2 regions of the Variovorax sp. efr-133-TYG-130 genome follow, and region 1 is predicted to be linked to the other one. Evidence: riboswitches for the same ligand, from Rfam matches in the RefSeq annotation. Region 1 holds a riboswitch; the other holds the start of a gene.
The links. Region 1 has a riboswitch for thiamine pyrophosphate ahead of thiC (phosphomethylpyrimidine synthase ThiC). Riboswitches for the same ligand answer to the same signal wherever they lie in the genome.

Region 1 (11,172 bases):
CGACCTGCTGCTGGCCGGCACGCACGACGTGATCGTCGCGGGCGGCATGGAAAGCATGACCAACGCGCCCTACCTCATGCTCAAGGGCCGCGGCGGCTACCGCATGGGCCACGACCGCATCTTCGACCACATGATGCTCGACGGCCTCGAAGACGCCTACCAGCCGGGCCGCTCGATGGGCACCTTCGGCGAGGACTGCGCCGCCAAGTACAAGTTCACGCGCGAGCAGCAGGACGCCTTCGCCATCGCCAGCGTCGAGCGCGCCAAGAAGGCCACCGAGACCGGCCTGTTCAAGGACGAGATCGTGCCCGTCACGGTCAAGGGCCGCGGCGGCGACACGGTGGTCTCGGTCGATGAAGGCCCGGGCAAGGTCAAGCTCGACAAGATCCCCACGCTCAAGCCCGCGTTCAAGAAAGAGAACGGCACCATTACCGCCGCATCGAGCTCGTCCATCAACGACGGCGCCGCCGCGCTGGTGATGATGACGGAGTCGCATGCCAAGAAGATCGGCGCCAGGCCCATCGCCCGCATCGTCGGCCATGCCACGCACGCGCAGCAGCCCGAGTGGTTCTCCACCGCGCCCGTGGGCGCTGTCGCCAAGCTGTTCAAGAAGACCGGCTGGGCCGTGAAGGACGTGGACCTGTGGGAAGTGAACGAAGCCTTCGCCGTGGTGCCGATGGCGCTGATGCACGAGCTCGACGTGTCGCACGAGATCGTCAACGTGCACGGCGGCGCCTGCGCGCTGGGCCACCCGATCGGCGCCAGCGGCGCGCGCATCATGGTCACGCTCATTCACGCGCTGAAGGCGCGCGGCAAGAAGCGCGGCGTGGCCACGCTGTGCATCGGCGGCGGCGAAGGCACCGCCGTGGCACTCGAATTGCTATAAGAGCAGCGTCGGGAGCGTCCGAGCACGGGCGCTCCCGGCTTTTTTCATTCAGACATTCAAATAAATGCGTAGAGCAGGAGATTTCATGCGCCCATCCATCCACCGTACCGCCATTGCCGCCTTGCTGGCCGCCGCTTTCCTGGCGCCCGCCGCCAGCTGGGCCCAGAAGCGCGACAACGTGCTGTTCCAGGCTGCCACCGACGAGCAGCCCGCGGTGATCAAGACGCTGGAGAAACTCGTCAACATCGAGACCGGCACCGGTGACGCCGAAGGCATCGCCGCCGCCGGCAACTACCTCGAGGGCGAACTCAAGAACCTGGGCTTCACCGTCACGCGCAGCAAGTCGGCCGGCATCGTGGTGGGCGACAACATCGTGGGCAAGATCAAGGGCCGCGGCGGCAAGAACCTGCTGCTGATGTCGCACATGGACACGGTGTACCTGAAAGGCATCCTCGCCAAGGCTCCGTTCCGCGTCGAGGGCGACAAGGCCTACGGCCCGGGCATCGCCGACGACAAGGGCGGCAACGCGGTCATCCTGCACACGCTCAAGCTGCTCAAGGAATACGGCGTGCGCGACTACGGCACCATCACCGTGCTGTTCAACACCGACGAGGAAAAAGGCTCCTTCGGCTCGCGCGACCTGATCCAGGAAGAAGCCAAGCTGGCCGACTACGTGCTCTCCTTCGAGCCCACCAGCGCTGGCGACGAGAAGCTCTCGCTCGGCACCTCTGGCATCGCGTACGTGCAGGTCAACATCACCGGCAAGGCATCGCATGCGGGCGCGGCGCCCGAGTTGGGCGTGAACGCGCTGGTCGAGGCCTCCGACCTGGTGCTGCGCACGATGAACATCGACGACAAGTCGAAGAACCTGCGCTTCAACTGGACCATCGCCAAGGCCGGCAACGTGTCGAACATCATCCCGGCCACCGCCACGCTGAACGCCGACGTGCGCTATGCCCGCAACGAAGACTTCGACGCCGCCATGAAGACGCTGGAAGAGCGCGCGCAGCAGAAGAAGCTGCCCGAGGCCGACGTCAAGGTGATCGTCACGCGCGGCCGCCCGGCCTTCAATGCTGGTGAGGGCGGCAAGAAGCTGGTCGACAAGGCAGTGGCGTACTACAAGGAAGCCGGCGGCACGCTGGGCGTGGAAGAACGCACCGGCGGCGGCACCGACGCGGCCTATGCCGCGCTCTCCGGCAAGCCCGTGATCGAAAGCCTGGGCCTGCCGGGCTTCGGCTACCACAGCGACAAGGCCGAGTACGTGGACATCAGCGCCATCCCGCGCCGCCTGTACATGGCCGCCCGCCTGATCATGGACCTCGGCGCCGGAAAGTGAATGGTGCCCCCCGGCTTTTCACTCGCCTTGCTCGTGTAACTCCACCCCCCGAGGGGGAGGCGCGGTCCGCCTTGGGGCGGCCCGGCGGCGACCGCCTCTTCACATAGAAGGAACTGCCATGTTGTTGACAGCAGACCAGGAAGCCATCCGCGACGCGGTGCGCGATTTCTCTCAAGCCGAGCTGTGGCCCAACGCCCCCAGGTGGGACCGCGAGCACAGCTTTCCGAAGGAAGCGCACCACGGCCTCGCGGCGCTGGGTGCCTACGGCATCTGCGTGCCCGAGGAGCATGGCGGCGCCGGCCTCGACTACCTCACGCTGGCGCTGGTGCTGGAAGAAATCGCGGCCGGCGACGGCGGCACCAGCACGGCCATCAGCGTGACCAACTGCCCCGTCAACGCCATCCTCATGCGCTACGGCAACGCGCAGCAGAAGAAGCAGTGGCTCGAGCCGCTGGCGCAGGGGCGCATGCTCGGCGCCTTCTGCCTCACCGAGCCGCAGGCCGGCAGCGATGCGTCGAGCCTGCGCACCACGGCGCGCAAGGACGGCGACGCCTACGTGATCGACGGCGTCAAGCAGTTCATCACCAGCGGCAAGAACGGCCATGTGGCCGTCGTCATTGCCGTGACCGACAAAGGCGCGGGCAAGCGCGGCATGAGCGCGTTCCTGGTGCCGACCGACGCGCCCGGCTACAACGTCGCGCGCCTGGAAGACAAGCTGGGCCAGCACAGCAGCGACACCGCGCAGATCAACTTCGACGGCTGCCGCATCCCGGTGGAAAACCTCATCGGCGCCGAAGGCGAGGGCTACAAGATCGCCCTCGGCGCGCTCGAGGGCGGGCGCATCGGCATTGCAGCGCAGAGCGTGGGCATGGCGCGCAGCGCCTTCGACGTGGCGCTGGCCTATGCCAAGGAACGCCAGGCCTTCGGCGGTTCGATCTTCGACCAGCAGGCCGTTGGCTTCCGCCTTGCCGAATGCGCGACGCAACTCGAAGCGGCGCGCCAGCTCATCTGGCATGCCGCCGCGCTGCGCGACGCCGGCCGGCCCTGCCTGAAGGAGGCGGCCATGGCGAAGCTCTTCGCCAGCGAGATGGCCGAGCGCGTGTGCAGCGCCGCCCTCCAGACGCTGGGCGGCTACGGCTACGTGAACGACTTCCCGCTGGAGCGCATCTACCGCGACGTGCGCGTGTGCCAGATCTACGAAGGCACCTCGGACATCCAGAAGCTCTTGATTCAACGCGCGCTGGCGTGAACCGGCGCAGCGGACGGCGGTGGGGCTGGATTGCCACGGCATGCGTGCTGGCGGGGCTCGCGCTATGGGGCTTCGTCATCGAGCCGCGCTGGGTGGCCGTGCGTGTAGAACCCCTGGGCTCATCTGCATGGCAGGCGCCGCCGGGACTGAAGGTGGCGGTGGCGAGCGACTGGCACCTTACCTCGCGTTCGGCATGGCGCGTCAACGGCCTTGGGCGCGCCGCAAGCGTCGTGGACGACATCAATGCAGCGCAGCCCGACATCGTGCTGCTGCCCGGCGACTTCCTGGCTGGCTCGGGTGGCGACGAGTCGCTGCCCATCGAAGACATGGCCGTGGTGTTCGGCCGCCTGAAGGCGCCGCACGGCGTGTATGCAGTGCTCGGCAACCACGATTGGTGGCATGACGGCCAACGCATCGCCAAGGCACTGGCCGCGCAGGGCATCCGGGTGCTGGAAAACGCTTCGGTGCAAGTGCCCGGCCACGACCTCTGGGTGGTCGGTATCGGCGATCACTCGACCGGCCATTCGGACCCGATGCGCGCGCTGGCCGGCGTGCCGTCCGAGGCAGCGACACTGGTCATGATGCACGACCCCTTCAGCCTCGCGACCATGCCGCGCACAAGAGGCCTCGTGGTCGCGGGGCATACGCACGGCGGACAGGTCAGCGTGCCGGGCCATGGCGCACTGATCGTGCCCGGCGCGGCGCCGCGCGAATGGGCCTACGGCTGGATCTCGCACAAGGGCAGGCGCATGTACGTAACCAGCGGCCTCGGCGTGAGCATCCTGCCGGTGCGCTTCAACATGCGGCCCGAGTGGGTGATGTTCCGCTAGCCGGTTACCCATCCGTCAGCCTGTCATCGGTTTCGACGACAGACAACCGCGCGACGCAAGCGCAGCATGGCGGCCTCTCTTGTCGGAGGCCTTCGCCATGTCCATTTCAAAATCCGTTCCCGCCACCGCCCTGGCCCTGCTGTGCCTTGGCGCCCCCAGCCTGCCGGCGCAGGCGCAGACCGCCGCCGCGCCTGACATCGCCATGCTGACCGCGACCGAAGCCGCGAAGCAGCTGTGCGCCGGTACCGTCACCAGCGAGCAGCTGGTCACGGCCTACATCGCCCAGGCCAAGGCCAGGGCGAACCTCAATGCCTTCATCGCGCTCGACGAAGCCGGCGCACTGAAGCAGGCGCGCGCCGCCGATGCGCTGCGCAAGCGCGGCGGCAGTTGCAAGCCGCTCGCGGGGCTGCCCGTGGCCATCAAGGACAACATCCAGGTGCAGGGCCTGCCCGCGACAGCCGGCACGCCTGCGCTCAAGGGCTTCGTGCCCGGCGCCGATGCCCCCGTGGTGGCCAGGCTGCGCGCCGCCGGCGCGGTGGTGCTCGGCAAGACCAACATGCACGAGCTGGCCTTCGGCGTCACCGGCTACAACCCCGCGTTCCAGAGCGGGCCCGAGGTGGGCGTGCGCAATGCCTACGACGCGAGCCGTATCGCGGGCGGCTCTTCTTCGGGCAATGGCGCGGCACTCGGCGCGCGCATGGTGCCGGCCGCGCTCGGCACCGACACCGGCGGCTCGGTGCGCATTCCGTGCGCGTTCAACGGCTGCGCGTCGTTGCGCCCGAGCATGGGCCGCTATCCGCAGCAGGGCATCGCGCCGATCTCGCACACGCGCGACACGGCCGGGCCGATGGCGCAGTCGATGGCCGACGTGGCGCTGCTCGACGGCGTGATCGCCGGCGGCAAGCCGCTCCGGCCCGCCGACCTGAAGCGCGTGCGGCTCGGCGTGGTGCAGGCTTTCTACGCCAACCTCGATGCCGACACGCGCGCCGCCACCGACGCCGCGCTGGCCAAGCTGCGCGCGGCCGGGGTCACGCTGGTGGATGTGGAAATGCCGAAGCTGATGGAGCTCAACGGCGCGATCGGCTTTCCGCTCGCGCTCTACGAGGCGAACGACGACATGGCGGCCTACCTCGCGAAGTACCGCACTGGCATGGACATCGCGCAGCTCGCCGCAGGCATTGCCAGCCCCGACGTCAAGGGCACCTTCGACGCCTTCGTGATCCCGCGCAAGCTGCCGGCGCCCACCGGCACGGTCGATGCGAAGCCGGTGTACGACAACGCGATGCGCGTCGCCCGCCCCGCGCTGCAGAAGCTCTACCGCGACACCTTCGCCAGCAACAGGCTCGACGCGCTGGTGTTCCCGACCGTGCCGCGCGTGGCGCTGGCCGCGGCGCCCGAGGCCAGCAGCCCGGAGAACTTCGGCGCGCTGATCCAGAACACCGACCCGGGCAGCAACGCCGGCATTCCGGGCGTGCAGTTGCCTTCGGGCCTCGGCGCGACGACGGGCCTGCCCGTGGGGCTGGAACTCGACGGCCCGGCCGGCAGCGACCGCAAGCTGCTGTCCGTGGGACTCGCCGTGGAACAGGTGCTCGGCCGGCTGAACGCGCCCAAATAGGCAGGCAAGCCGGCGTGCGTGTTCAGCGCCCGGCCGGCGGCGCGCTCCAGCCCGCGAGCGCCGCGCGGCGCTCGATGCCCAGCTTGTCGAAGATGCGCCGCAGGTAGGTGCGCACGGTGGGCACGCCCACTGCCATGCGCCGCGCGATCTCCTTGTCGGTGAGCCCTTCGCGCACGCAGCGGGCCACCTCCTGTTCACGCACGCTCAGCAAGGCCCATGCGGCTTCGCGCGTGTCGCTCGGGGCGGCTGAAGCGGCTGCCCGCTGCGCCCGCAGGAGCGCCCCGGCGAACGCCGGCTCGATCAGGTCCAGCAGCGCCTTCTCGTGGTCGCCGAAATCGCCGCGTCCCTTGCGCCGCCAGATGCGCAGGTCGCCCAGCGCGCGCTCGCCCTCGAAGGCATGCAGGTTCATGCCCCAGTGCAGGCCGTCGCGCGAGAGAAAGTCGTTGAAGAACGGGGTGCGCATCAGGGCGCGCTGCGGCATCACCTCGGTCACGCGCGTGGCGCGGCGGCGCGACTGCAGCACGAAGGTGATCGGGTCGTTGTGCTGGTGCCATTGCGCATAGCTGTCGAGGTTGGCGGGCTCCATGTTGATCGCCACGCGCGCGCCGAAGCTGCGGCTGCCCGCATCCCACACGAACGAGGCGAACTGGTCCGCGCGCAGCAGGTCGAGCAGCGCCCGGCCCAGGCTTTCGCGAATATCGCGCTCGTTGCCGGCGGCGTCCTGCGCCAGCAGCGTGAAAACGCCGCGCAACGCCTGCTGTTCAGTGCCTGTGAGGTACATCGCGGTTCTTCCGGTGGAATCGCTGTGAAGCTAGCGTTTAGCAAGCGCCGCGCCAAGGGTGAATGCCCTCGGCGCGGCACCCCGGGGCTTGCCCTCTCGGCACCCGGCCCGCGAGGTGTTCCAATAGCGGTCTTCATGAGTGCCATCGATCCCACCACCGGACCTTGTCCCTGCGGCCGTACCGACCGCCGCGACAAGCCCATCGGCTACGCCCTGTGCTGTGGCCGCTATCTCGACGATTTCGAGAACACGCCGGCGCCGGACGCCGAATCGCTGATGCGTTCTCGCTACTCGGCCTTCGTGCTGGAGCGCGGCGAGTACCTGCTCGCCACCTGGGACGCGGCCAGGCGCCCGGCCTCCATCGAGTTCGAGCCCGGGGTCAAGTGGCTGGGGCTGGACATCCGTTCGCGCTCCGTGCTCGACGCCGACCACGCCGAGGTCGAGTTCGTCGCCCGCCAGCGCAGCGCGGCCACCGGCGCCGCGACCCGGCTGCACGAGCGCAGCCGCTTCGTGCGCGAGGGCGCGCGCTGGTTCTATCTCGACGGCGACCTGCAGCAGCCCCTGGCTTGACGCGCCGCCCGGCGGCTCGCACAATCGGCCCCGCTCCGGGGTGCACGCATGTGGCGTGCTGAGATGGCAAAGCTGCCGACCCGCGAACTTGATCCGGGTCATACCGGCGTAAGAAGAGCTGCACTCCCTGACTCCGGTCCGTCACTCCCCCTTCCGTGACGGGCTTCCCGAAGTCCACCGAGCGATTGCGGAGCACCCTTTTCCTCAACAAGGAGTGCCTCCGATGAATGCCCCCGACAAGTTCACCTCGCTGCTTTCGCTCACGCGCGAGCCCTTTCCCGCGTCCCACAAGTGCGTGATTCCGGGCAGCCGGCCCGACCTGCAGGTGCCGGTGCGCGACGTGCTGCTGACCAACGGCGAGACCGTCTCGCTCTACGACACCTCCGGCCCCTACACCGACCCCAAGGTCGAGATCGACGTGCGCCGCGGCCTGCCCGACGTGCGCGGCGCCTGGGTCATCGAGCGCAATGACACTGAAAGTTACGAGGGCCGCTCGCACCACGCGCTGGACGACGGCGCCAAGAACGAAGACCGCGACGCCCAGCGCCTGGCCGAGCTGCGCGCCGGTGCCTCGGCGCTGCAGCGCCAGCCGCGCCGCGCGAAGTCGGGCGCCAACGTCACGCAGATGCACTACGCGCGCCGCGGCATCGTCACGCCCGAGATGGAGTACGTGGCCCTGCGCGAGAACGGCAAGCGCGAGTGGATGGCCGAGTACCTCGCCAACGAGGAGCGTGCGAAGCGCGTGGCGGGCAACCCCATGGGCGCGAGCATTCCGCGCATCATCACGCCCGAATTCGTGCGCGACGAGGTGGCGCGCGGCCGCGCCATCATTCCGGCCAACATCAACCACCCCGAAGTCGAGCCGATGGCCATCGGCCGCAACTTCAAGGTGAAGATCAACGCCAACATCGGCAACTCGGCCGTCACCTCGAGCATCGAGGAAGAGGTCGAGAAACTGGTGTGGGCCATCCGCTGGGGCGCCGACAACGTGATGGACCTGTCGACCGGCAAGAACATCCACACCACGCGCGACTGGATCGTGCGCAACTCGCCGGTGCCCATCGGCACCGTGCCCATCTACCAGGCGCTGGAGAAGGTGGGCGGCGTGGCCGAAGACCTCACCTGGGAGATCTACCGCGACACGCTGATCGAGCAGGCGGAGCAGGGCGTCGACTACTTCACCATCCACGCCGGGCTGCGCCTGCCGTTCATCCACCTCACGGCCGACCGCATGACGGGCATCGTGTCGCGCGGCGGCTCGATCATGGCCAAGTGGTGCATCGCGCATCACAAGGAGAGCTTCCTCTACACGCACTTCGAGGACATCTGCGACATCATGAAGGCCTACGACGTGAGCTTCTCGCTCGGCGACGGCCTGCGCCCCGGCTCGGGCGCCGACGCCAACGACGAGGCGCAGTTCGCCGAGCTGCGCACGCTGGGCGAGCTCACGCAGATCGCCTGGAAGCACGACGTGCAGACCATGATCGAAGGCCCGGGCCACGTGCCGATGCACATGATCCAGTCGAACATGGACGAGCAGCTCAAGCATTGCCACGAGGCGCCGTTCTACACGCTGGGGCCGCTGACAATCGACATCGCGCCGGGCTACGACCACATTGCCAGCGCCATCGGCGCGGCCATGATCGGCTGGGCCGGCACCGCGATGCTCTGCTACGTGACGCCCAAGGAGCACCTGGGCCTGCCCGACCGCGACGACGTGAAGCAGGGGATCATTGCCTACAAGATCGCCGCGCATGCGGCCGACGTGGCCAAGGGCCACCCGGGCGCGCGCTCGCGCGACGACGCGCTGAGCAAGGCGCGCTTCGAGTTCCGCTGGCAGGACCAGTTCAACCTGGGCCTGGACCCCGACACCGCGCGCGAATTCCACGACGAGACCCTGCCCAAGGACTCGAGCAAGGTGGCGCACTTCTGCTCCATGTGCGGCCCCAAGTTCTGCTCGATGAAGATCACGCAGGAAGTGCGCGAGTACGCCGCGAAGAAGGGAGTGGCCGAAGCCGAAGCCATGACCGAGGGCATGGAAGAGAAGTCGAAGGAATTCATGGCGGGCGGCGGCGAGATCTACATCCCGATCAAGGCCGTGTCCTGAGCTTGCAGCGGGGTCGTTGCTACCATGGAGGCATGACCCCTTTTCCCTTTTCCGCGGTCCTGTTCGACTGCGACGGCGTCCTCGTCGATTCCGAACCCATCACCAACCGCGTGCTCGCCGAGATGCTCGGCGAGCTCGGCTGGCACCTCAGCACCGAGGAATCGATGAACACCTTCACTGGCAAGGCGGTGAAGGACGAGGCCGCGCTCATCGAGTCGAAGACCGGCGTGAAGATCACCGACGAGTGGCTGCGCAGCTTCCGTGCGCGGCGCAACGAAGCACTGGAGCGCGACCTCGTCGCGATTCCGAACGCACCGGCCGCCATCCGCGCGATCCACGCGCGGCTCAAGGGCCGCATCGCCTGCGCCTCGGGCGCGGACCGCCACAAGGTCGAGCTGCAGCTGGCCAAGGTCGGCCTGCTGGACTGCTTCCAGGGCCGCATCTTCAGCGGCCATGAAATGCCGCGTTCCAAGCCGCATCCCGACGTGTACCTGGCGGCAGCCGAGGCGCTGGGCGTCGATCCGCGCCGCTGCGCGATCGTCGAGGACACCGTCACCGGCGCGATGGCGGGCGTGGCCGCGGGCGCGACCGTGTTCGGCTACAGCACCGGCGAATCGGGCCACAGCGGGCCGGGGCCGCTGCTGAGCGTGGGCGTGGTGCGCGTGTTCAGCGACATGGCCGAATTGCCCGCGCTGCTTTCAGGCTACGACCTGCAGGCGGCCTGAGTTTCTGGTGCAATGAAGGGCATCGACAGCCCTTCAGCACAGGAACATCGCCACATGACTTCCGAATACAAGACCGAGCAACCCGACCGCGCCGAGATCGATGCGCTCACCGGCCCCGCCGTGGTCGAGTTCGGCACCAACTGGTGCGGCATCTGCAAGGCCGCGCAGCCGAACATCGCGGAAGCATTTGCCAAATATCCGGACGTGCGCCGCATCAAGGCCGAAGACGGCAGCGGCCGGCCGCTGGGCCGTTCGTTCAACGTGCGGCTGTGGCCCACGCTGGTGTTCATGCGCGACGGCAAGGAAGTCGCGAAGCTGGTGCGGCCGGAAGACAGCCAATCCATTGCCGACGCGCTGGCGTCCATCACGCAGTCGGCCTGACGACTCAGTGGGTTGTGTCGATTCGGGGCGACGCTCACGCCGACGGGGTACCTTGCTCCGCGAATGTCCCCCGCCCTTCGGGCTCCTCCTTTATTTCGCTGCGCAAGGCACCCCATCGTCGTGAGCGTTGGACAGAGCGCCGGTTGATCGGCCGAGCGCCAGCGGCGCGCCCCGTGCTCAGGGCGTCGGGTGCTCCCCGCAGCGAAATAAAGGAGGAGGCCGCAGGCCGGGGGACATTCGCGGAGGGGAGTACCCGATGCCCTGAGCACACGCCCCGAAGCAACAACGGCGCCCAAACGCGCCCCCGCTACAACCCCAGCTGCCGAAAGTCCCTCGGCGCATGCCCCGTCCACTGCAGGAACGCGCGTGAAAAGCTCTTCTCGTTGCGGAACCCCACCGCCAGCGCCACCTGCTTGATCGGCCGGGTGGTGCGCCGCAGCAGCTCCACGGACAGCTCATGGCGCACCTCGTTCTTCAGCGTCTGCAGCGACGTGCCTTCCTCGTGCAGCTGCCGGTGCAGCGTGCGGCCCGACACGTTCAGCAGCCCCGCCAGCGCCTCGGCCGTGGTCGCCTCGCTGGCGCGCGATCGCAGCAGCTCGCGCACGCGCTGCCCCAGCAGACGGTCGCGCCGGTACTGCAGGATGGTCAGCGGCAGTGCGCGCTTGAGCATGGCGCGCAACGCGCGCTCGTCG
Region 2 (11,172 bases), on a different contig from region 1:
GCTCTCGCGGAGATCATCGGCTGCTACCTGCCTTATCTGTGGCTCAAGCAGGACCGCTCCGCATGGCTGCTGGTGCCCGCGGCGATCAGTCTCGCGGCCTTCGCATGGCTGCTCACCTTGCATGAAACGGCGGCGGGCCGCGTGTATGCCGCCTACGGTGGCGTCTACATCGGCGTGGCCATCGCGTGGCTGTGGGCGGTCGACGGCATCCGGCCGAGTGCTTGGGATATCGCCGGTGTCGCGGTGTGTCTTGCGGGCATGGGGCTCATCGCTTTCCAGCCGAGGTAGGCCGCCTCACGACGAGTCGGCGCGGCGAATCGGAATCAGCAGATCAGTGCGCAGCTCGGCTTGCCGCACCGTGCGCGGCGAATTCAGGTAGTGCTCCAGCGTGGGCCGGTCGTCGGGTTCGTAGCCACTGCCCGGCAGCCATCGCGCATAGAGCGATTGCACGGCGGCATTGATGCGCGCATAGGGGCCGGCCAGGCGATGCACGGCGTAGCAGCCGCCCGGGATGTCGAGCAACTCGACGCCCGAGCCATCTTCCGGCCACGGGTCAGGCGAAGCGAACGCTGCGTAGTACCGGAAGCCGCTGGTGTCCTCGGGCGCGCTGAAGGACGCGCCCCAGTGCTCCGACAGCACCCGCGTGCCCGCATGGAGGCGCAGCCGCCGATGGGTGTGGGGAATGGTCGCGAACGAGCCCTGGTGCCGCAGCGCATGCAGCCGCTGCGCGGAGCGCTGGACGATCCGCACGGCGGGTGGCGCGCCGCCGTCGTTGCCGGCCTGCGGCATCGCATCGACATCGAGCACCGCGCGCGCCATCTGCCGCTGGAACTCGCGCGGCGACTGGCCGGTGAACTGCCCGAAGGCGCGCGTGAAGGCCTGCGGGCTCTCGTAGCCCACCGCCAGCGCAACCTGCGTGATGCTCTGGCTGCCGGCTTCGAGCAGTTGCGTCGCGAGCGCGAGCCGCACACGGCGGACCGTGGCGGCCACGGTCTCGCCGGCCACGCTGGCGTAGACGCGATGGAAATGAAAGGGTGAGAAGTGCGCGAGCCGCGCGAGGTCGTCGAGCCGGTGATCGGCCATCGGGTCGGCAACGATGGCCGCGACCGCGCGTGCCACGCGGGCCCGGTAGTCCTGCTCTGTTCGACGGCTTTCCATGCGCTTCAGTGTGCGCGCTTTGTGGGCAGGGTACTTAGCGGACTTTGCTGAAATCGCGAGCCCGCATGCCGCCAAAGAAAAAGCCCGCTGTTCGTGAAAACAGCGGGCTTCTCAGAGGCCTTGCGGCTTGATTTGGCTCCTCGACCTGGGCTCGAACCAGGGACCTACGGATTAACAGTCCGGCGCTCTACCGACTGAGCTATCGAGGAACAAGCCTTAAATTATATGCAATGGATTTGCCGATTTTGAGTGTGACAGCCTGATTTTTTTATCGTCGATGCATCGACGCAAACAAGACCCAAATGAAAATGCCCCGCTACTTTATGAGTAGCAGGGCATCCAGTTGCCTTGCGGCTTGTTTTGGCTCCTCGACCTGGGCTCGAACCAGGGACCTACGGATTAACAGTCCGGCGCTCTACCAACTGAGCTATCGAGGAACAAGCCTTAGATTATAGCGTGATTTTTTGCGCCTTCTCAACCACGCGCATCTGCATCGAAAAATTTGTGAGGCTCACCACATTCACAACGCGATGCTCACACCCAGTCGGAGCGTGCGCGGCGCACCGGGAAACAGATACACATGGCTGAACTGGAACGGCGACTCCTTCCAGTAGCGCCGGTCGAACAGGTTGTCGACCGCAAGCGTCCAGCTCGTGTTCACGCCGCGCAGCCTGGTGTCGTAGCGCAGCACTGCATCGACGCGCGTCCACGAGGGCAGGGTGATCGACCCATCCGGCAGCACGTTGCGCCGGCCTTCGTACGAAAGCTGGCCCGCGATCTCCAGCCCCGGCACCGACGCGACGCGGTACGCGGCCTGTGCCCGCAGCACTTCCTTGGGCACGTTCGTCGGCGACTGTCCGTTGAGCGCCGGGTTCTCGGTGCTGCCGCGCCGCTTGGCGTCGATCACCGCGATGCTGCCGCCGAGGCGCCACGGTCCCTGGTTCCATTGCGCGCCGGCCTCCAGCCCGCGATGCACGGCGCGTCCGTCGTTGCGCACTTCGCAGTAGCCGCTGCACAGGTCGAGGTTGGTCATCGGCCGCGAGATGTCGAACCAGGCGACTTGCCAGTTGAATGCATCGTTGCCGCCCTTCAGGCCCAGTTCCCACTGGCGCGAAGTCAGCGCGGGCAGGGCCTGCCCAGCGTTGGCGTACTGGGAGATCCTGTTCGGCACGACCTGCGATTCCACGCCCTTGCCCCAGCTCGCATAAGCCAGGAAGCCCGGTTGAATGGCATAGCTCGCGGCGATCCACGGCGTGGTCACGTCCTGCTTGTAGCCGGTCGGGTTCGATCCGTCGTTGCCGATGCTGCTGCGGTCGAGCCGCGTGTGGCGCACGCCGAGCCAGGTGGTGAAGCGGTCGTTCCAGCGGATGGCGTCCTGCGCCGACAGTTCGGTCGAGCGTTCGTCGCGGTTGGTCTGCGGCGTGGTGGCATCGGGGTTGGCCGGCACCATGGCCGTGCCCCAGATGTTGCCGGTGCCCGCGTAGTTGTAGGCCTGGTCCTGGAAGCGGTTGCGCACGCGGCTTTGCAGCAGGCCGAAACCCAGCTCGTGCTTCACGCTGCCCGTCGCCACGTTGCCCTTGAGGTTCAGGCTGCCCGCGGTCTGCGTGCGGCGCTCGTTGTCGCTGCGGAAGTCGTAGACGTCGAATGTGCCGTCGGAGCAATAGCGGTCGTAGTTGCCCTCGGCGCCGCAGCCGAAGGCGTAGGCCAGGCGGTCGTCGCTCTTCAGGCGCTGCTGGCCGATCTGCGCGCTCCAGCGCCAGTCGGAGTTGATTGCCTGGCTGAAGCGCAACGTGCCTGTCAGTGCCTTGAACACCGAGGGCTGCGACCATGGCTGGTTGTTGAGGTTGATGCGCGGATCGACCGGCCTGGGCAGCACGCTGCCCAGCAGGCTGTAGCCGGCCTGGCTCGGCTGCGTCTTGCGGCTTTGCTCGATCTCGAATTCCAGCACCGAGTCGCGCGTGATGCGCCAGTCGGCCGCCAGCGAGAACAGGTTGCGGTTGCCGTCGAGGTCGTGCGTGATCGGCTTGAGGTTTTCGCTCGCCACGTTGATGCGGTAGCCGAACTCGCGGTTCTCGCCGAAGCGCCCGCCCAGGTCGACGGCGCCCAGCAGGCTGCCGCGGCTGTTGGTCTCGATGCGCACCGTGCGCAGGTCCTGCTCGGTAGGCCGCTTGACGACGTAGTTGACGAGTCCGCCCGGCGCGCTGGTGCCGGCCTGGATGCCGCTGGTGCCGCGCAAGATTTCCACGCGTTCCTTGTTGTCCAGCGGGATCGAGGTCTCGGCGCTGATCGGCAGGCCTTCGCGCCGGTAGTTGAAGCGGTTGTCGAGCACGAAGCCGCGTACCGTGAGGTAGTCCCAGTAGCCGGCGGAGTTGTAGGCGTCGGTGACGGAGGCGTCGAACTGGGTGAGGTCCGCGAGCCGCCGGGCGCCGCTGGCGCGCAGTTGCTGGCTGTCGATCACCGTGGCCGAGAGCGGCAGCTCGCGCAGCGGCACATCGCCGAAGCCGCTGATGTCGGCTTGCGGCGCGGCACTGCTGTCGTTGACGGTGACTTCACGCAATGCGGCCTGCTGCGCCTGCGCGCCGCAAGCGGCGGTGAAGAGAACGACCGCCAGCGCGCGCGAGACGGGCGAGAGCGGCCAGGCGGAAGAAGAAAAAGAGGGCTTGGGTTGGTTCATTGTGTTCAGTTGCCGACGGCGTTGCTGTCCATCGCCGCCATCCATTGCCTGGCCGTGGCCTCGGGGTCTTCGGCCGCGACCAGCGCGCGCACCACGGCGACGGAGCCGACGCCCGTGGCCAGCACTTCGGGCAGGCGCACCGCGTCGATGCCGCCGATGCCCACCTGCGGATAGCCGCGCAGCAGTCGCGCATAGGCCGCGAGGCGGGCCACGCCCTGCGGCGCGGTCGCCATCTTCTTGAGCGTGGTCGGGTAGACGGCGCCCATCGCGATGTAGCTCGGGCTCACCTTGTCGGCGCGCACCATCTCGGCGTAGCCGTGCGTGCTGACGCCGAGCCTCGCGCCTGAAGCGCGCAGCTGCGCCAAGTGATCGGGCGAGAGCGCGTCGAGGTCTTCCTGGCCGAGGTGGATGCCGTAGGCACCCGCCGAGATGGCGACCTGCCAATGGTCGTTGATGAAGAGCAGCGCATCGGTGCCGCGCACCGCTTCGACGGCGGCCCGCACTTCTCGCTCGATGGCCGCCGCGTCTTCCGACTTGAAGCGCAGCTGCACAGTCGGCACGCCGGCGCTCGCCATGCGGCCGACCCATTGCGCGTCGGGCAGCACGGCATAGAGGCCGAGGCGTTCGGGGCAGGGCGGAAATGCATCGTCGCGAGCGGCCGGGGGAAACGGCCGCATGCCGAAGTCGGCGGGCGCATCGGGCCACAGCGCGGCGTCGAAGTTGCTCAGGCGCAGCGTCTGTGCGCGCCAGGCGCGGGCCAGGCATTCGGCGTCGATCTCGATGAAGCCCAGCGCCGAACAGGCCTGCTTGGCGCCGCGGTACACCGGGTCGTCCGACGAGAAGACCGGCGCGCTCACGGGCGCGGCGGTGATCGCGCCGAAACGCAAGCCGTGGGCCGCGACGATGGCTTGCGCGACGGCGCGGGCGTCGTTCATTGAAGCTGTCATGGCGCGTGATGCCAGAAGGGCGTGCCGAGCACCGGTGTGCTGGGTTGTGCCGCGTCCTGCGCGGCCATTGCGCCGGCACGGTGTGCGGTGCGCCCGGCCTGCACCGCGTCGGCAAATGCGCCGGCCATGGCCACCGGGTCTTGCGCCAGCGCGACCGCCGTGTTGAGCAGCACGCCGTCGTAGCCCCATTCCATCACCTGGCAGGCATGCGAAGGAAGGCCCAGGCCGGCATCGACCAGCATCGGCACCTTCAGCCGGTCGCGCAGCACCTGCAGCGCATACGGGTTGACAGGTCCACGGCCCGTGCCGATGGGCGCGGCCCAAGGCATCACGGCCTGGCAGCCCACGTCGACCAGCCGCTGGCACAGCACCAGGTCTTCGGTGCAATAGGGCAGCACCTTGAAGCCGTCGCGAATCAGCTGCGAGGCCGCGTCGACGAGGTTCAGCGTGTCGGGCTGCAGCGTGTAGTCGTCGCCGATCAGCTCGAGCTTGATCCAGGGCGTGTCGAACAGCTCGCGCGCCATCTGCGCGGTGGCGACCACCTCCTGCACGCTGTGGCAGCCGGCGGTGTTGGGCAGCACCGGCACCCCGAGGCGGCGCAGCAGTTCCCAGAAGCCGTTGCCGAGCTCGCTGTTGCCCGAGCCCTGATTCGCGGTCTGCCGGCGCAGCGAGGCCGTGAGCATCGCGGGCCGGGCGCGCTTGACCGCGGCTTCGAGCAGGTCTGGCGAGGGATAGCGAGCGGTGCCGAGCAGCAGGCGGCTCTGGAAGGTTTCGCCGTAGAGAACCAGCGGGTCGTCGTGTGTGGTGTTCATCGTGTCGTCTCCGTCAATCAATCAGCCGCCCGTCACGGGGCGGATCACTTCGATGCGGTCGTCGGGTTGCAGCGCGCGCGCGGCGTAGGCGGAGCGCGGCACGAACTCGCGGTTCACCGCCACCGCGAACGGCGGCGTGGCGTCCAGCGCGGCCAGCGCATCGGTCAGCACGGCGTTGTCGGGCAGGGTGAAGGGCTTGTCGTTGATCAGGATGTTCATGCGTGGGATATCTCCATGCCGAAGCTCGCAGCGAGCGTCGAGCGGCCGTGCGCCAGCAGTTCCATCGCGGCGTCGAGCAGCGCGGGCGCGATCATGAAACCGTGGCGGTAGAGCCCGTTGATGCGCAGCACGCGCGGCTGCGGCTGCTCGATGGCGGGCAGGTTGTCGGGCAGCGTGGGCCGGCACTGCGTGGCGATTTCGACGATGCGCGCCTCGGCAAAGCCGCTGTGCACTGCATACGCGGCGCTCAGCAGTTCCAGTGTGGAGCGCACGCTGGCGGGCGACATGTCGTCCGATTCGATCTCGGTCGCGCCGATCACGAACAGGTTGCCCGGCTTGGGCGCGATGTAGAGCGGGTAGCGCGGATGGACCAGGCGCGTGGGCCGCCGCAGCGTCACTTCAGGGGCGTGCACCCGGATCACTTCGCCGCGCACGCCGCGCAGCGCATTCCACTGGGGCCTGGCGCCGAGGCCGCGGCAGTCGATCACCCGGTCGGGCTGGCCCGGTGCGCCGGGCGTGAAGTCCGAAGGCGCGCGCGCCGATTGCCAGTGCAGTGTCACGTTAGGGCTTGCCTGCAACGTGACGAGCAGGGATGCGAGCAGCGCGCGGTTGTCGAGCTGGCCTTCGCCTGGCAGGAACAGGCCCTGCACGAAGCGCTGCCCGAGCGAGGGTTCAAGGGCGGCGATCGCCTTGCCGTCGAGCGTTTGCATCGGCGCGAGCTCTGGCACCTGCGTGCCGGTGTTGGCAAGCACGCGCGCCAGGCGTGCGGCTTCGGCGGCGTCCTGACGGTGCCACAGCACCAGCGTGCCTTCGCGCTGGAAGAACACGGGCTGCGCCAGCTTTGCAAGCAGCTCGGGCCAGCGCGAGAGCGCGTGCTGCCCCATGCGCACGACCGACACCGGCGCCACCGCCGATTCGGCCAGCGGCGCGAGCATTGCGGCTGCCACGCGTGCGGCAGCGCCTTCCGCATCGGGGCTGCCCGCTTCGAACAGGTCGACCTTGCAGCCCGCCTGCGCGAGCGCGACCGCCATCAGCCGGCCCATGAGGCCCGCGCCGAGGACGGCGGCGGATTGAAAAGGAAGGCTCATGGTCTCGCTCCTTCCGGCCATGGATACCGCCGATAATTTTCGGCATGACCCAAGCACCCACCCAGCGCTATGCACGCGTGCTCTCCATTGCCGGCTCCGACAGCGGCGGCGGCGCCGGCATCCAGGCCGACCTCAAGACCTTCGCGGCGCTCGGCTGCTATGGCATGACGGCCATCACCGCGCTCACCGCGCAGAACACGCTCGGCGTGTCGGGCATCCACGGCGTGCCGCCCGACTTTCTCAAGGCGCAGATCCAGGCCGTGGTGGAAGACATCGGCGTCGATGCCGTCAAGCTCGGCATGCTGCACGCGCCCGAGATCGTCGAAGTGGTGGCTTGGGCCATCGACCGCTACCAGCTGAAGAACGTGGTGCTCGACCCCGTGATGGTCGCCACCAGCGGCGACCGGCTGATCGCGGCCGAGACGGTGCAGGTGCTGGTGCGCGAACTGTTCCCGCGCGCGCTGGTGGTCACGCCCAATCTCGACGAAGCCGCGCTGCTCATCGGCCATCCCATCGACGGTATCGATGCGCTCGACGGCGCGGCCGACGAACTGCTGGCGCTCGGCGCCAAGGGCGTGCTGCTCAAGGGCGGCCATCTGCCGGGCGACGACGTGGTCGACGTGCTGCTGCAGTCCGGCGGCGAGCGCAGGCGGCTGGCTTCGAAGCGCATCGACAGCCCCAATCTGCACGGCACCGGCTGCACGTTGTCGTCCGCCATCGCCGCGCACCTGGCATTGGGCGCGGCGCTGCCGGAGGCGGTCGAGCGCGCGCGTGCGTACATCCTCGGCGCGATGGCCGCGGGGGCGGATGTGAAGATCGGCGCGGGTCATGGTCCTCTCAACCACGGCTTTGCGCCAGTGCCGACGCACCGCTTCGCGCTGACGGCCGGCTGAGCCACGCGAGCGCGAAGGTCGCGGCCAGCGTCGGCAATGCCGAGCCGAACTGCGGTGCCCATTTGGCCAGCGCGTGGTACGCGGCAATGCCCGCGATCCAGATCAGCGCGGCGCCGAAATCGATCTTCCGCGCACCGCCTACCGACACGGACTGTCCGCTGCCAAGCCGCCCGATGATCACGCCGTAGAGCGGCACGAACACCGAACTCAACAGCAGCAGGAAGGGCTCCAGCGTGTGCATCGGCAGCACCAGCGCAAAAGCGATGCACAGCGCGGCCAGCAGCAGGCCCCAGCGCTTCACGCTCCAGCGCGGCAGCAGGCTGTGCGTGGACACCGCACCCGAATACACGTCGCCGTAGGCGTTGTCGAGCTCGTCGATCAGGATCAGGCCCAGCGCCAGCAGGCCGCCCTGCGCGAGCAGCAGCGCCGTCACCAGTTCGGTGCCCGGCTCGGCCACGCTCACCACCATCACGCCCAGCGCATAGCACCAGATGTTGGCCAGCGCATAGCCGAGCCAGGTGCCGCTGAAGGCGCTCCCCAGGCCCCCGGTGCCGCGCTTGCCGTGCCGTGCGTAGTCGGCCACCAGCGGCAGCCATGACACCGGCATCGCGATCACCAGGTCCAGCGCGCCGAACATGCCCATGCTGCCGTCGCCCGGCCGCGCCCAGAAAGCGTCGAGTCCCTTGGCATGCAGCCGCGTCGCGAACTGCCAGCTGAGCCACAGCAGCGACAGCACCACCAGCGGCAGCCCGAAGCGGCTGACGAAGCGCCGCACCAGCTTGACCATCGAGCCCGCGAGCAGGGCCAGCAGCACAGCGCCCCAGAGCAGCGTGGTCAGCACGCCGCCCCATGCCGAGCCGATGGAGGGGCCGAAGGCCGCCTGGCCGATGGCCTGCGTGCCCTCGCGCATGACGACCAGCTCGAAGGTGGTCCAGCCCACCAGTTGCACGATGTTCAGCAGCACCGGCAGCCGCGCGAAGGCACTGCCGTAGGTGGCGTGCATGAGGCCGGCGCTGGCGAGGCCGCTCTCGCAACCGAGCCGCGCGGTCCAGGCCAGCAGGCCCGCGCCAAGGCAGGAGCCCAGCACGATGGCGATGGCCGCGTCCCGCGTGCCCACGGCGGGCACCAGGTACGCGCCGATCTGCATCACCAGCAGGCCGACGCCCAGGCTGAACCACAGCGCGGCGTGGTCGTGCCAGCCGAACACGCGCCTGGACGCGGGCAACGGCGTCAGCGCCTCGTTGGATGAGGCGGATCCGGCGTTGCTGCTGCGATCGTCGTTGTTGTCGTCTTGTGCCATCCGTTTGCTCCAGTGCAAAAGGTTTGGCAGGTGGGCGGGGCCCGAGCGACACGGTCGTCACGCGAGACAACGTGAGCGGCCAACCGGACCAGCTTCCCTGCGCGAGGATTACCTCAATCAGGTTCAAAGGGACTTTCTCAGCCGGACGGCAAGCCGTGCAGCACCCCTAGCAATTGCGCCGCGGGCAACCCACGGCGCGGCCCGGAGTTTATCCGCTGCGGGGAAGCCGCAATGGCAGACGTGCCTTTGCAGGCAAGGGGAAACCCTCGGGCCGCGCGTGCCCGCGCGCGAGAATCGCCGCGCCCGGAACAACAAAACAGAAGAAAAGGGCGCGCGTGCCGATAAGCAGACAGGAAACAAAAAAAGGGAGAGGGAAATTGCATGGCCGATGAGGATTTCAAGGGCGCACGCCTGCGGCGTTTCAGGGTCGACGTGGGCTCCATCATCTGCGCCGTCGCGCTGGTGCAGTCGCTGTTGCTGGTGGCCTTCGGCTACTGGGCGGCGGAGAAGCTGGTGTCCAAGGTGGGCACGGCCGCGCACAAGACCAACCACGACCGGGTCGAGGACAACGTGCTGGCGTTCCTCGCCAAGACCGAGGGCGTCATCCGCGCCATCGCCGATTCGCCCAGCGTGCACGCGACCGGCGAAGACGGCGAGCAGACCGCCGAGATGCTCTGGACCATGCTGGAGCAGACCCCCGAGCTCGACAGCATCAACGTGGCCACCGACGACGGCCATGTGATGATGGCCGTGCGCTACCCGGTTCCGGCCATCCGCCAGGTACTGCGCGGCCCGGACTTCAGCACCGAGACCTGGCAATACAAGAGCTCGCCGGACCTCGACGGCGGCGACGCCAGGCAGCGCTTCGCGACGACGTCCATCTCCTCGTACCGCAGCGACTTCGACCCCGAGAAGCGAACCTGGTACCGGGAGGCGGTGAAGGCGAAAGGCCCGGTGTGGACTGAGCCCTTCCTGATGAGCGACGCGCAGGAACTCGCCGTCGGCCACGCACGGCCCTCCGGGCGAGTCGACGACGAGGGCCACCGGCGCGGGCTCGTGGTCGACGCGAATGTGTCGCTGGGGCATCTGTCGAGGCTGGTGCGCATCTTCGGCGCGCTCGGCAGCGGCGACAGCGCCTTGCTGAGCTCCGACCATCATGTGATCGCCCGCAGCGACCATCCCGACCCGGTGCGCGAACTCGAGTCGCCCGACACCGGCGTGCTGGGCGCCATCCATGCTCACATGCTCGCGAAGAGCACGGCCGGCGGTGCCGACGACCTGGCTTTTTCGATGGCGCACGACGGGCGCAGCTACCTCGTGCAGACCTCGCACATCCCCCATACGCGCTGGCAGCTCGTCAGCTGGGAGCCCGAGGAGACGGTGCTCGGGGGCCTGCAGCGCTCGGTGCTGTGGGCATTGCTCATGACGCTCAGCTTCCTCGGACTGGCGCTGTTGCTCTCGCTGCGCTTGTCCAAGCTGGTGACAGGGCCCATCGAGAACCTTTCGCGCGTCGCGCGCCGCATCGGTCGGCTGGAGCTGGACAACCTGCCGCTCGAGCCGAGCCGGGTGCTGGAGGTCCAGCATCTCAACCAGGCGCTGGACGAGTCGGCACGCAGCCTCCAGGCGTTCAGGAAGTTCGTGCCGGTCGACATCCTGCGCCAGCTCGTGGTCAAGGGCCACGCGCTGACGCCGGGCGGTTCGCCGCGGCGCGTCACGGTGATGTTCACCGACGTGGAAGGCTTCACCAGCATCTCCGAATCGATGCAGGCCGACGTGCTCGTGAGGCAGTTGACCGAGTACTTCAACCTCGCGTCCGGCATCTTCGCGCGGCACGGCGGCGTGGTCGACAAGTTCATGGGCGACGGCATCATGGTGCTGTGGGGCGCCCCGGCCGACCTGGAAGATGCGGAGTACCGCGCCTGCCTGGCGGCGCTCGAGCTGCATGACCGGATGAGCGCGCTCAACGCCAAGTGGCGCGCCGAAGGCCTGCACGAGTTCCGCACGCGCATCGGCATCCACACCGGCCTGGTGATCGCCGGCGTGCTCGGCTCGAGCAACCGACTGTCGTACACCGCCATCGG

Region 2: another riboswitch for thiamine pyrophosphate. It lies ahead of QRN67_RS04520 (purine-cytosine permease family protein); the one in region 1 lies ahead of thiC (phosphomethylpyrimidine synthase ThiC).

What each region holds. Positions count from the first base shown of each region.
Region 1 covers NZ_JARVTD010000031.1:188,936-200,107, reverse strand. Annotated here, with positions in the region: gene QRN67_RS26415 (acetyl-CoA C-acyltransferase) at 1-886, shown strand, start outside; gene QRN67_RS26410 (glutamate carboxypeptidase) at 972-2,222, shown strand; gene QRN67_RS26405 (acyl-CoA dehydrogenase family protein) at 2,341-3,471, shown strand; gene QRN67_RS26400 (metallophosphoesterase) at 3,468-4,301, shown strand; gene iaaH (indoleacetamide hydrolase) at 4,399-5,916, shown strand; gene QRN67_RS26390 (helix-turn-helix transcriptional regulator) at 5,939-6,697, opposite strand; gene QRN67_RS26385 (YchJ family protein) at 6,833-7,267, shown strand; TPP riboswitch at 7,294-7,399, shown strand; gene thiC (phosphomethylpyrimidine synthase ThiC) at 7,491-9,374, shown strand; gene QRN67_RS26375 (HAD family hydrolase) at 9,407-10,099, shown strand; gene QRN67_RS26370 (thioredoxin family protein) at 10,154-10,480, shown strand; gene QRN67_RS26365 (AraC family transcriptional regulator) at 10,788-11,172, opposite strand, start outside.
Region 2 covers NZ_JARVTD010000003.1:527,284-538,455, reverse strand. Annotated here, with positions in the region: gene QRN67_RS04570 (YnfA family protein) at 1-288, shown strand, start outside; gene QRN67_RS04565 (AraC family transcriptional regulator) at 295-1,158, opposite strand; tRNA gene QRN67_RS04560 (tRNA-Asn) at 1,292-1,367, opposite strand; tRNA gene QRN67_RS04555 (tRNA-Asn) at 1,520-1,595, opposite strand; gene QRN67_RS04550 (TonB-dependent siderophore receptor) at 1,679-3,832, opposite strand; gene thiE (thiamine phosphate synthase) at 3,838-4,779, opposite strand; gene QRN67_RS04540 (thiazole synthase) at 4,776-5,591, opposite strand; gene thiS (sulfur carrier protein ThiS) at 5,613-5,810, opposite strand; gene QRN67_RS04530 (FAD-dependent oxidoreductase) at 5,807-6,898, opposite strand; gene thiD (bifunctional hydroxymethylpyrimidine kinase/phosphomethylpyrimidine kinase) at 6,943-7,791, shown strand; gene QRN67_RS04520 (purine-cytosine permease family protein) at 7,736-9,091, opposite strand; TPP riboswitch at 9,169-9,269, opposite strand; gene QRN67_RS04515 (adenylate/guanylate cyclase domain-containing protein) at 9,473-11,172, shown strand, end outside.